DNA from 4 places in the Brevibacterium sediminis genome. Region 3 is predicted to be linked to each of the others. Evidence: riboswitches for the same ligand, from Rfam matches in the RefSeq annotation. Region 3 holds a riboswitch; each other region holds the start of a gene.
The links. Region 3 has a riboswitch for thiamine pyrophosphate ahead of KTJ89_RS06205 (ECF transporter S component). Riboswitches for the same ligand answer to the same signal wherever they lie in the genome.

Region 1 (2,199 bases), 370 kb from region 3:
ACACCCTCGCCGAGGCGGCCCCACAGTCGGTATCCCCCGCCGGGTCCACAGCCCGGTGAGGTCCCGGGACACGGTCCTACGTCACCTGCTCGCCGATCTCCGCGTAGTCCGGCCTAGGCAACGCGCTCTCGTGGCCCTCGATGGGGTCGACGGTGCGGGGAAGACGATGCTCGCTCACGAGCTCGTGAATTTGGCCAAGACCGCTGCGGACGTTCCTGGACAAGATTCCGACCGCCGGGTCACCGCCATCAGCATCGACGGCTTCCACTTCCCTCGGGCGATTCGCTACGCCCAAGGCAAGGGGCCAGACACCTTCTATCGCCGTTCCTATGATTACGGAGCCTTCGTCGAATCCGTCGTCGAACCATTTCGACGAGGCGACTCGGTCGTTCCAGCCGTGTGGGACGTCGACAAGGATCGGCCGATAGCGCCCGAACCTCGGAGCCTGCCGAACGACTGCGTCCTCCTGGTCGAGGGAATCTTCCTCCATCGTCCCGAGCTTGTGGATCTCTGGGATGCGAGCATCTGGGTCGATGTTCCGTTTGAAGTCTCGGTCCCACGAGGAAACGAGCGATTTGCCGGACGGTTCGATACCGATCCCGAGGATGAGTCGAATCTCCGCTACGTCGGTGGTCAGCGACTCTACTTCGCCGAGGCTGCTCCGTGGGAAAACGCCACATGGGTGCTCGACAATCGCGATCTGGAACGGCCGACCCTGATCCGCCGGTCCGGGCCCGACCGGCCCTGATCTGCCAGCCCTGGCCCGACCGGCCCTGATCTGCCAGCCCTGGCCCGTTCGCTCTGACAGCACACCTTATCCCGATGATAGTGTCGAAGTGCTACAGGGGAGCGCCGAAAGGACCGGCGCTGAGAGTGCGCATGCAGACCCTTTGAACCTGATCCGGTGAACACCGGCGGAGGGAGTGGACAAGCAATGACCACCACAGATTTCGACACATCGATCACCGTGGACGCCGACGGAGCGGTATCAGCACTGGTGAGTTCGACCAGCCGGCAGTGGGCGGGAGCCGTCGATCACCGGTTCGTCCGGGAGCTCTTCGCCGGCAGCATCGACGACGCAGTGATGCGCGACTATCTGGTGCAGGACTATCAGTTCTTCGAGTCGTTTCTGTCGATGCTCGGCGCGTGCGTGGCCCACGCCGATGAACTCGAGGCGAAGCTGCGGTTCGCCCGACAGCTGGGAATGCTCGTCGCCGATGAGGACACCTATTTCGTCGACTCCTTCGCCGAATTGGGAGTCGATACAGCCGATTATCTCCACCCGGAACTGACCGCCCCGACGGTTGGGTTCCGCAATCTCATGGACTCGTCAGTCGCTTCGGCGTCGTATCCGCAGCTGCTCGTCGTCCTCGTTGTCGCCGAATGGCTCTATCTCGACTGGGCCGAGTCCCGGAAGGACATGCCGCCGCGACATATTCACCGAGGCTGGATCGATCTCCACCGAGGCGAGGCCTTTCACGGGTGGGTGCAGTTCCTCGTCGACGAACTCGAACGCGTCTTCCCCTCCGGCGACGCCGAAGCCGCCGAGTCCCTGACCCGCGTGTGGCGGCACGCCGTCGACCTCGAATGCGCGTTCTTCGACGATGTCTACGGCTGCGGAATCGCAGAATGAGATTCGCCGGGCTGACGACGTACCGGGCCGGAATGGTGATGCTGCTCGTTGCCGATTGCGCCTTTCTCGCATTCGGCATCATCATTCCGGTGATGGACGGAGTAATTCCGATCACTCAGTTCGCTCCGCTGGTGCTCAGCGCAGCGATAGCCCTCGCACTCGCGGCCGGCGACAACACGAACGAACAATTCAACGACCGTCGATATGTCTATCTGACATTGACGGCCGTGCTCGTTGCCATCGGCGCTGTCTCAACAAACGCTGGTCTGACCAGCACTTGGATCAGCTCAATTTCGGTGCTCTTGCTTTTGGTGCTGGTGTCGATCGTCGTCGACAAGAAGAAAAACGCGTCCCACGAGGCTGACGATCGAAAATAGGCCGCGCCGTTCCTCCCCTAGACTGGCCCCATGAGCACAGGTGTAGATGCAGTCGTCATCGGATCCGGCCCGAACGGCATGGCCGCCGCCGTCACCATGGCCCGTGCCGGGCTGAGCGTCGAAGTCTACGAGGCTCAGCCGACGATCGGCGGCGGCGCCCGCACCCTCGACCTCGGTCTGGCCCCCGGC
Region 2 (2,199 bases), on a different contig from region 3:
GTCGGGCAGCCCGAGATGCTCCTTCGGGGTGACGTAGCAGAGCATCGCCGTGCCGTAGCGGGCGATCTCCGTCGCCCCGATCGCCGAGGTGATGTGGTCGTATCCGGGCGCGATATCCGTAACCAGCGGACCCAAGGTGTAGAACGGCGCACCGTGACAGAACTCCTGCTGACGTTCGACGTTCTCCCGCACGAGGTGGAGCGGAATGTGCCCGGGCCCTTCGACCATCACCTGGACGTCGTGGGCCCACGCGCGTTCGGTGAGTTCGGCGAGAGTGTCGAGCTCGGCGAACTGGGCGGCATCATTGGCATCGGCGATAGAACCCGGCCGCAGTCCGTCGCCGAGCGAGAAAGCAACATCGTAGCGAGCGAAGATCTCGCAGAGTTCATCGAAGTGGGTGTAGAGGAAGTTCTCCTCGTGGTGGGCAAGGCACCAGCCGGCCATGATGGACCCGCCGCGTGAGACCATCCCGGTGACCCGGTCAGCCGTGAGAGGAACGTAGCGCAGCAGCACACCCGCGTGCACGGTCATGTAGTCGACACCCTGCTCGCACTGCTCGATGACCGTGTCGCGATAGATCTCCCAGGTCAGAGCGTTCGCATCGCCGTCGACCTTCTCCAGCGCCTGATAGATCGGGACGGTGCCGATGGGGATCGGCGAATTGCGGATGATCCACTCCCTGGTGGTGTGGATGTCATTGCCGGTCGACAGATCCATGAGGGTGTCGGCACCCCACTTCGCGGCCCACCGCAGCTTCTGCACCTCCTCGGCGATGGAGCTGGTGACCGCGGAATTGCCGATGTTCGCATTGATCTTGACGAGGAACGCCCTGCCGATGATCATCGGCTCGGATTCGGGGTGATTGATGTTGTTCGGAATGATCGCGCGACCGGCGGCGAGCTCGGCGCGCACGAGTTCGACATCGCACTGCTCGCGAAGCGCCACGAACCGCATCTCCGGTGTGATGATGCCCTGCCTTGCGTAGTGCATCTGGGTCACCGTGCGGCCGGACTTGGCCCTTCGCGGAACCGGTTTGCGTCCCTTCCACTGCTGCGACGGGGCACCTCGGCGGACGGCGGCACGACCGTCATCGGCGATGCGGTGGCCGCGGGCGTCATACGTCTCAGTGTCGAGGCGGTTCTCGATCCACGGGAATCGCAGAGCGGGCAGTCCCTCTTCCGGAATGCTGCCCGGTCCGACGGTGCGGTAGACGTCGACGGGATCGTTGGCCCGACCGTTCGCGTCCTCGAGCTCGATGCGGGTCACGGGAACGCGGATACCGTGTTCCTCGTCCTCGACCCACGCCGGCGAATGCGTCGGATACTGCTCGAGGGTGAACTGGTCGTGCGAATCTGCGTCAGACGAAGTCGTGGCAGGGGCAGGTGTTTCAGGGGTGAATGCAGTCATCTGCAGTCCTCACTTCCTACGCCGGTATCAACCGGATCAGGTTCTACGGTCTCGGACGATCCAGTCCGATCTCAGCCCTTGCAGCGGGCTCCCGTGGGGTCGTGCCATTCGTATCACGACTGACGCAGTGAGGACAACTGCAGCCCTCGAAGCATCAATCGGATCGGTGTGATGACCATTCCTCGGCGAGAATGGCGTAGGAACAGCCGTCGAGCCAGCCTCGATCGGCATGCCAAGACGCCTGAATTGAATACTCCTCGAGCCGCATTCCCAGTTTCTCCAGGATCCGACGGGACGCACGATTGTCGGCAAAGCATCCGGCGCTCACACGTCGCAGACCGAGCTCGTCGAATGCCAGCTGCAACATCACCCGGGCGACCTGACCGCCGAAACCACGACTCTGATGACGCGGGTCGACGAGGTAGTCGATTCCCGCCTCACAGTTCCGATAGGCGTTCCGGTCTCCATGGATCTGTCCTTGGCCGTCGTAGATCCACAGGGTTCCGGTCGCAACGACATCCTCGCTGTGCCGGGCGATGAGCACATGATGAAGCGGGTTGTCGAGGCTGTCCAACCACTCCCGCTTCAGCGCAGCAGGATCAACAATGGTCTGGATGAGCCATTCGGTCACTGCCGGGTCGTTTCGCCAGCGCAGCACAGAGTCGATGCTCTCAGGGTCGGGTGCGGTGAGCGTGAGCGGTCCGGCGCGCCACGACCGTTTTCGGAAGTGATCCTCCTCGTGCATTCGGCCTCCTTGCCGATCAATGGTGAGAAAATCCGACCGCGCCGAAC
Region 3 (2,199 bases):
AGTCCCAGCGCCTGCAGGGACTCGGGGACCTGAGCGTCGATTGTCTCGGACGGGAGTCCGAGGTTCTCCATCCCGAACGCCACATCATCACCGATGCGGGAGAAGATCACCTGAGAATCGGGATCTTGGAGGACCAGCCCGGTGCTGCCTCGGCGGGGATCCGGTTTCTCACCGCCGACGAGGAGTTCACCGGTGGCCTCACCCGATTCCTCGGGCAGGACACCGGCGACGGCGTGGAGGAACGTCGATTTGCCGGCCCCGGAGGCGCCGAGCAGCAGCACTTTCTCTCCGGCCGCGATCTGCAGGTCGAGCGGACCGACAGCCGGCTGGTCACGGTCGGTGTGCGACCATGAGAAGCCGGCGGCCGTGATCGGCAGCGCCATCAGCGCAGACGGCCGGAGGCGAAGGAGCTCAGAGCACCCGTGGCCGCGATCGCCCGATAGGCGAACCAGGCGCCGATCCCGGAGATGACGAGGCCGGAGACGATCGCGCAGACGGCGTAGATCGCCTGGAAGCCGAACTGCCATTCTGCGTTGTACATGATGTTCTCGCTCACGGCCATGAACGCAGCCGCCAGCATGCCCGATGCGGCGGTGACCCACAGGGTGAAGCGCTTGTAGCCGAAGGCGGCGAAGACGAGTTCGGCACCGAGGCCCTGCAGCAGACCCGAGAGCAGAACGGTTGCTCCGAAGTGGGAGCCGAGGACGGCTTCGACGATGGCGGCGATGAGTTCGCACAGGAGCGCGGCACCGGGTTTGCGGATGATCGCACCGGCGAGCGGACCGGCCAGCACCCAGAGCCCTGCGATGAGACCGATCGACGGCGGGAATGCCTGGAAGGCGAGTTCGAGGACCTTCCAACTCAGCGCCAACACCCAGAACACGAGTCCCACGGCGATGCCGAGAACGGCGGTGGTGACATAGTCGACCACCCGCCACTGTTTGGATTTCGGCGCCGCGGTGAAGGCGCGTGAAGGGGTGGGTGTGGTGTTCGGCGTGGTGGTTTTCGGCATTGTGCCTCCTCATTTCAAGGAGGGGTGAAGAGTCTCGACTTCCTTCGACGGTGCTAACCGCATCAGGTTCGAGGGTCTGCAGCTTCTTCTGCACTCTCAGCGCCCCTGACGGCGCTCCCCTGTCGTAGCCACCACTGTACAACAGGGGAGCGGGGCAGCGACCGGGATCCGTGGCGACGCGGAGGCCGGGGGCGGTCATCGAGGATTCACTTCCCGTTCCCATTCCCGTCGATGGGCCTCGAACAATCGGACATTACTGGTCAGTAGGAATGGGCGGGTGAATACGCATCGACTTAAGAGACCGCTCAGTGCCCTGTCCGCCGCCACCCTGCTCGCCGCTCTGGTGGCGGCCCCGGTGCCCGTGCGTGCCGAACCATCTCTCGGCTCCGGAGGGCCGACCGCGACCCAGGGTGCGAATGCCGACTCTGTTCAGACTCCGAGCCCTGACCGGACGGATTCGCCCGCCGTGGCGGATGCTGGGAGCGAGGCTATCACCGATACCGTGTTGCAGGTCGGGGCCGACTCCACGGCGCGCAACCTCTCGTGGATGAGTGAGAGTGCCGGTGGGGGAGAGGTCCGGTGGGCGCCGGCGAGTGAGCTCGTTGGCGGAAAGCTTCCGGCCGACGCGGCAACAGCTGAGACCACGGACTCCGGTCTTGCCACCGACCTCAAGCGTCACTTCAACCATGCGAGCATGACCGACCTGGAACCCGACACCGAATACGCCTACCAGGTCGGCAGCGACGAGGACGGGTACACCGGGGTGGAGCAATTCACCACAGGATCTGCTGGAGGAGACGACGAATTCCTCGTCTTCGGCGACCCCCAGGTCGGCGCCGGAGGCGGGGATCCCGACGACGCGGCCGGTTGGGACCGGACCCTGTCCTCGGCGGCGGCCACTGCTGACGACCCGAGCTTCTTCTACTCGCTGGGAGACCAGGTCAACTCCGCCGGCAACCAAGAGCAGTACGCTCAGTACCTGGCACCGGAAGCGACCCGGACGATCCCGCAGGCGACGACGATCGGCAACCACGATGTGTCATCGAAAGCCTACGAGCAGCACTTCAACCGACCCAATGTCAGCCAGGACCACGGCGGTGGCGGCGTCATCACCTCCGGCGGCGACTACTGGTTCATCGAGGACGGAGTCCTGTTCCTCAACATCAACTCGAACAGTTCGGATATGG
Region 4 (2,199 bases), on a different contig from region 3:
GGCATCAACCTCATCCTGCTCCTCGGCGAGATCGATCTGTCTCTGGCGCAATTGGGCGGTTTGGCCGCCTCGCTGCTCGGTGTCTTGGTGGTAAGGCAAGGTGTGCCGCCGGCCTTAGCGCTGGTCATCATGCTGCTGCTCGGCCTGGTCGTCGGCGCGATTCAAGGTTGGTTCTTCGCCGTCGTCGGCATCCCGGCGTTCGTCGTCACCTTGGCCGGTCTGCTCGCGTTCACCGGTCTGACTCTGACGACATTGGGCACGCAGAAGAACCTGTCGATGTCGGACACCTTCGCCTTCGACTTCGCCAGCTTCTACTTTCCTGCGATCTGGGCCTATATCTTCGGCGCCGTCGCGATCATCGGCTTCGGCGGCGGCATCATCTATTCGAAGCTGCGCCGCCACCGGGAGGGTCTCAGCGCTCCGAGCTGGACCTCTGTGATCGTGCGGATCGTACTGCTGGCCGCGATCGTGTTCGGGTTCCTCATCCTCGTCAATCAGGACTTCGGTCTGGCGATGCCTTTCTTCCTCATGATCGTCATTGCGATCATCATCGACCTCGTGCTGCGCAAGACCCGCTACGGTCGTTCCATCTACGCCGTCGGCGGAAAGGTCGAAGCTGCACGGCGTGCCGGCATCCGCGTGACCTGGGTGCGCATCAGCGTGTTCATGGCAGCCGGAGTGCTGGCCGCATTGTTCGGCTTCATCAAGACCGGTGTGACGACAAATGCGGGATCGACGCTGGTGAGCACGCAGGACCTGCTCAATGCGATCGCTGCAGCTGTCATCGGCGGCACCTCGCTGTTCGGCGGACGCGGAACCGCCTGGGCAGCCGTGCTCGGTGCTCTGGTCGTCGGTGCGATCAACAATGGTCTCTACCTCATCGGCTTCAACTCCGATGCGCAGCAGATCATCACCGCACTCGTCCTGCTCACCGCCGTCGTCATCGACGCGCTCAGCCGCCGCGGACAGAGGTACGTCGGGCGCGGGTAGTGGGGCGTGAAGCTCTCTCTGCCGACCGCTCGCCTTAGCGTCGAGCGCGCAATGCATAGCTTGATACAGCGACGTTGAGTCGAGCGGTCGGTGCTGAGCATCCAAGCAGAGTATGGAGTCGCCCGTGTCCGACCGGGCTGATACAGTCGGAGCCAATGACATGGGGTGCCTCATGAGGATCCGTTCGCACCAAAGAGTTGCGCACGGAGGACACCGAGGCTGAGAGAACACCCATCGAACCTGATCTGGGCCATACTAGCGAAGGGATCGTCATGGTTGACTTCGACCTGCGTTCTGCGAATGCGCGTCTGCGCGCAAGCAATCCACTCATCCAGTGCATCACGAACACCGTCGTGCAGCAGTTCAGCGCCAACGTGCTCCTGGCCATCGGCGCCTCCCCGGCAATGCTCGACCACGAGGCCGATGCCGGACAGTTCGCCGGGATCGCCAGCGGAGTCCTCGTCAACTTCGGCACCGCCTCGAACCACCAGCTGCTCGCCGCCGATGCCGCCATCGACGTCGCCAACACCGCCGGAAAACCCTGGGTCCTCGACCCCGTGAGCGTCGGCGCCGTCGACTTCCGCACCTCCCGCATCCGCCGCGCCGCCGCCGATCACCCGACCGCCATCCGCGGCAACGCCTCCGAGATCGCCGCACTCGCCGGAGTCGGACTCGGTGGTCGTGGAGTCGACTCCACCGATGAAGTCGACGCCGTCCTACCCGCTGCCGCGAAGCTGGCCCGAGAGACCGGTGCCATCGTCGCCGTCTCCGGACCCACCGATGCCGTCGTCGCCCACATCGACGGCACTGACCACGTCGCCCGCATCTCAGGTGGACATGAGTTCATGCCGCTCGTCATCGGCACCGGCTGCTCACTCGGTGCCGTCACCGTCGCCTACCTGGCCGCCGCCCGAGTCGGACTCGCCGACCCCGACGCCGACGTCTCAGCCGTCAACGCCACTGAGCAGTCCGCGAACGGTGGGGCCGCCTCGGCGAAGTTCGAAGCCGTCGTCGCCGCCCACGCCCACTTCGCGGTCGCCGGGGAACTCGCCGCCGATGGTGCGAAGGGGCCCGGCAGCTACTCGGTGAACTTTCTCGACGCACTCCACACCGTCGACGGTGACCGACTCGCACAGGCGAGAATCGGCCTCGACACGCTCACTTCTGCGAATGAAACCGCCGGCGAAGGCGTCCAGGCATGACCGCCGG

Region 1: it holds a riboswitch for thiamine pyrophosphate, as region 3 does, so the genes downstream of both, KTJ89_RS04555 (TenA family protein) here and KTJ89_RS06205 (ECF transporter S component) in region 3, are expected to answer to the same signal.
Region 2: it holds a riboswitch for thiamine pyrophosphate, as region 3 does, so the genes downstream of both, thiC (phosphomethylpyrimidine synthase ThiC) here and KTJ89_RS06205 (ECF transporter S component) in region 3, are expected to answer to the same signal.
Region 4: it holds a riboswitch for thiamine pyrophosphate, as region 3 does, so the genes downstream of both, thiM (hydroxyethylthiazole kinase) here and KTJ89_RS06205 (ECF transporter S component) in region 3, are expected to answer to the same signal.

What each region holds. Positions count from the first base shown of each region.
Region 1 is NZ_JAHQRN010000002.1:37,541-39,739, reverse strand. It holds gene KTJ89_RS04565 (ATP-grasp domain-containing protein) at 1-59, shown strand, start outside; gene KTJ89_RS04560 (nucleoside/nucleotide kinase family protein) at 131-748, shown strand; TPP riboswitch at 834-940, shown strand; gene KTJ89_RS04555 (TenA family protein) at 935-1,633, shown strand; gene KTJ89_RS04550 (hypothetical protein) at 1,666-2,010, shown strand; gene KTJ89_RS04545 (phytoene desaturase family protein) at 2,041-2,199, shown strand, end outside.
Region 2 is NZ_JAHQRN010000012.1:114,096-116,294, forward strand. It holds gene thiC (phosphomethylpyrimidine synthase ThiC) at 1-1,407, opposite strand, end outside; TPP riboswitch at 1,403-1,511, opposite strand; gene KTJ89_RS19170 (GNAT family N-acetyltransferase) at 1,562-2,152, opposite strand.
Region 3 is NZ_JAHQRN010000002.1:405,802-408,000, forward strand. It holds gene KTJ89_RS06200 (ABC transporter ATP-binding protein) at 1-383, opposite strand, end outside; gene KTJ89_RS06205 (ECF transporter S component) at 383-1,012, opposite strand; TPP riboswitch at 1,035-1,143, opposite strand; gene KTJ89_RS06210 (purple acid phosphatase family protein) at 1,515-2,199, shown strand, end outside.
Region 4 is NZ_JAHQRN010000004.1:63,501-65,699, forward strand. It holds gene KTJ89_RS10250 (sugar ABC transporter permease) at 1-990, shown strand, start outside; TPP riboswitch at 1,142-1,275, shown strand; gene thiM (hydroxyethylthiazole kinase) at 1,263-2,192, shown strand; gene thiE (thiamine phosphate synthase) at 2,189-2,199, shown strand, end outside.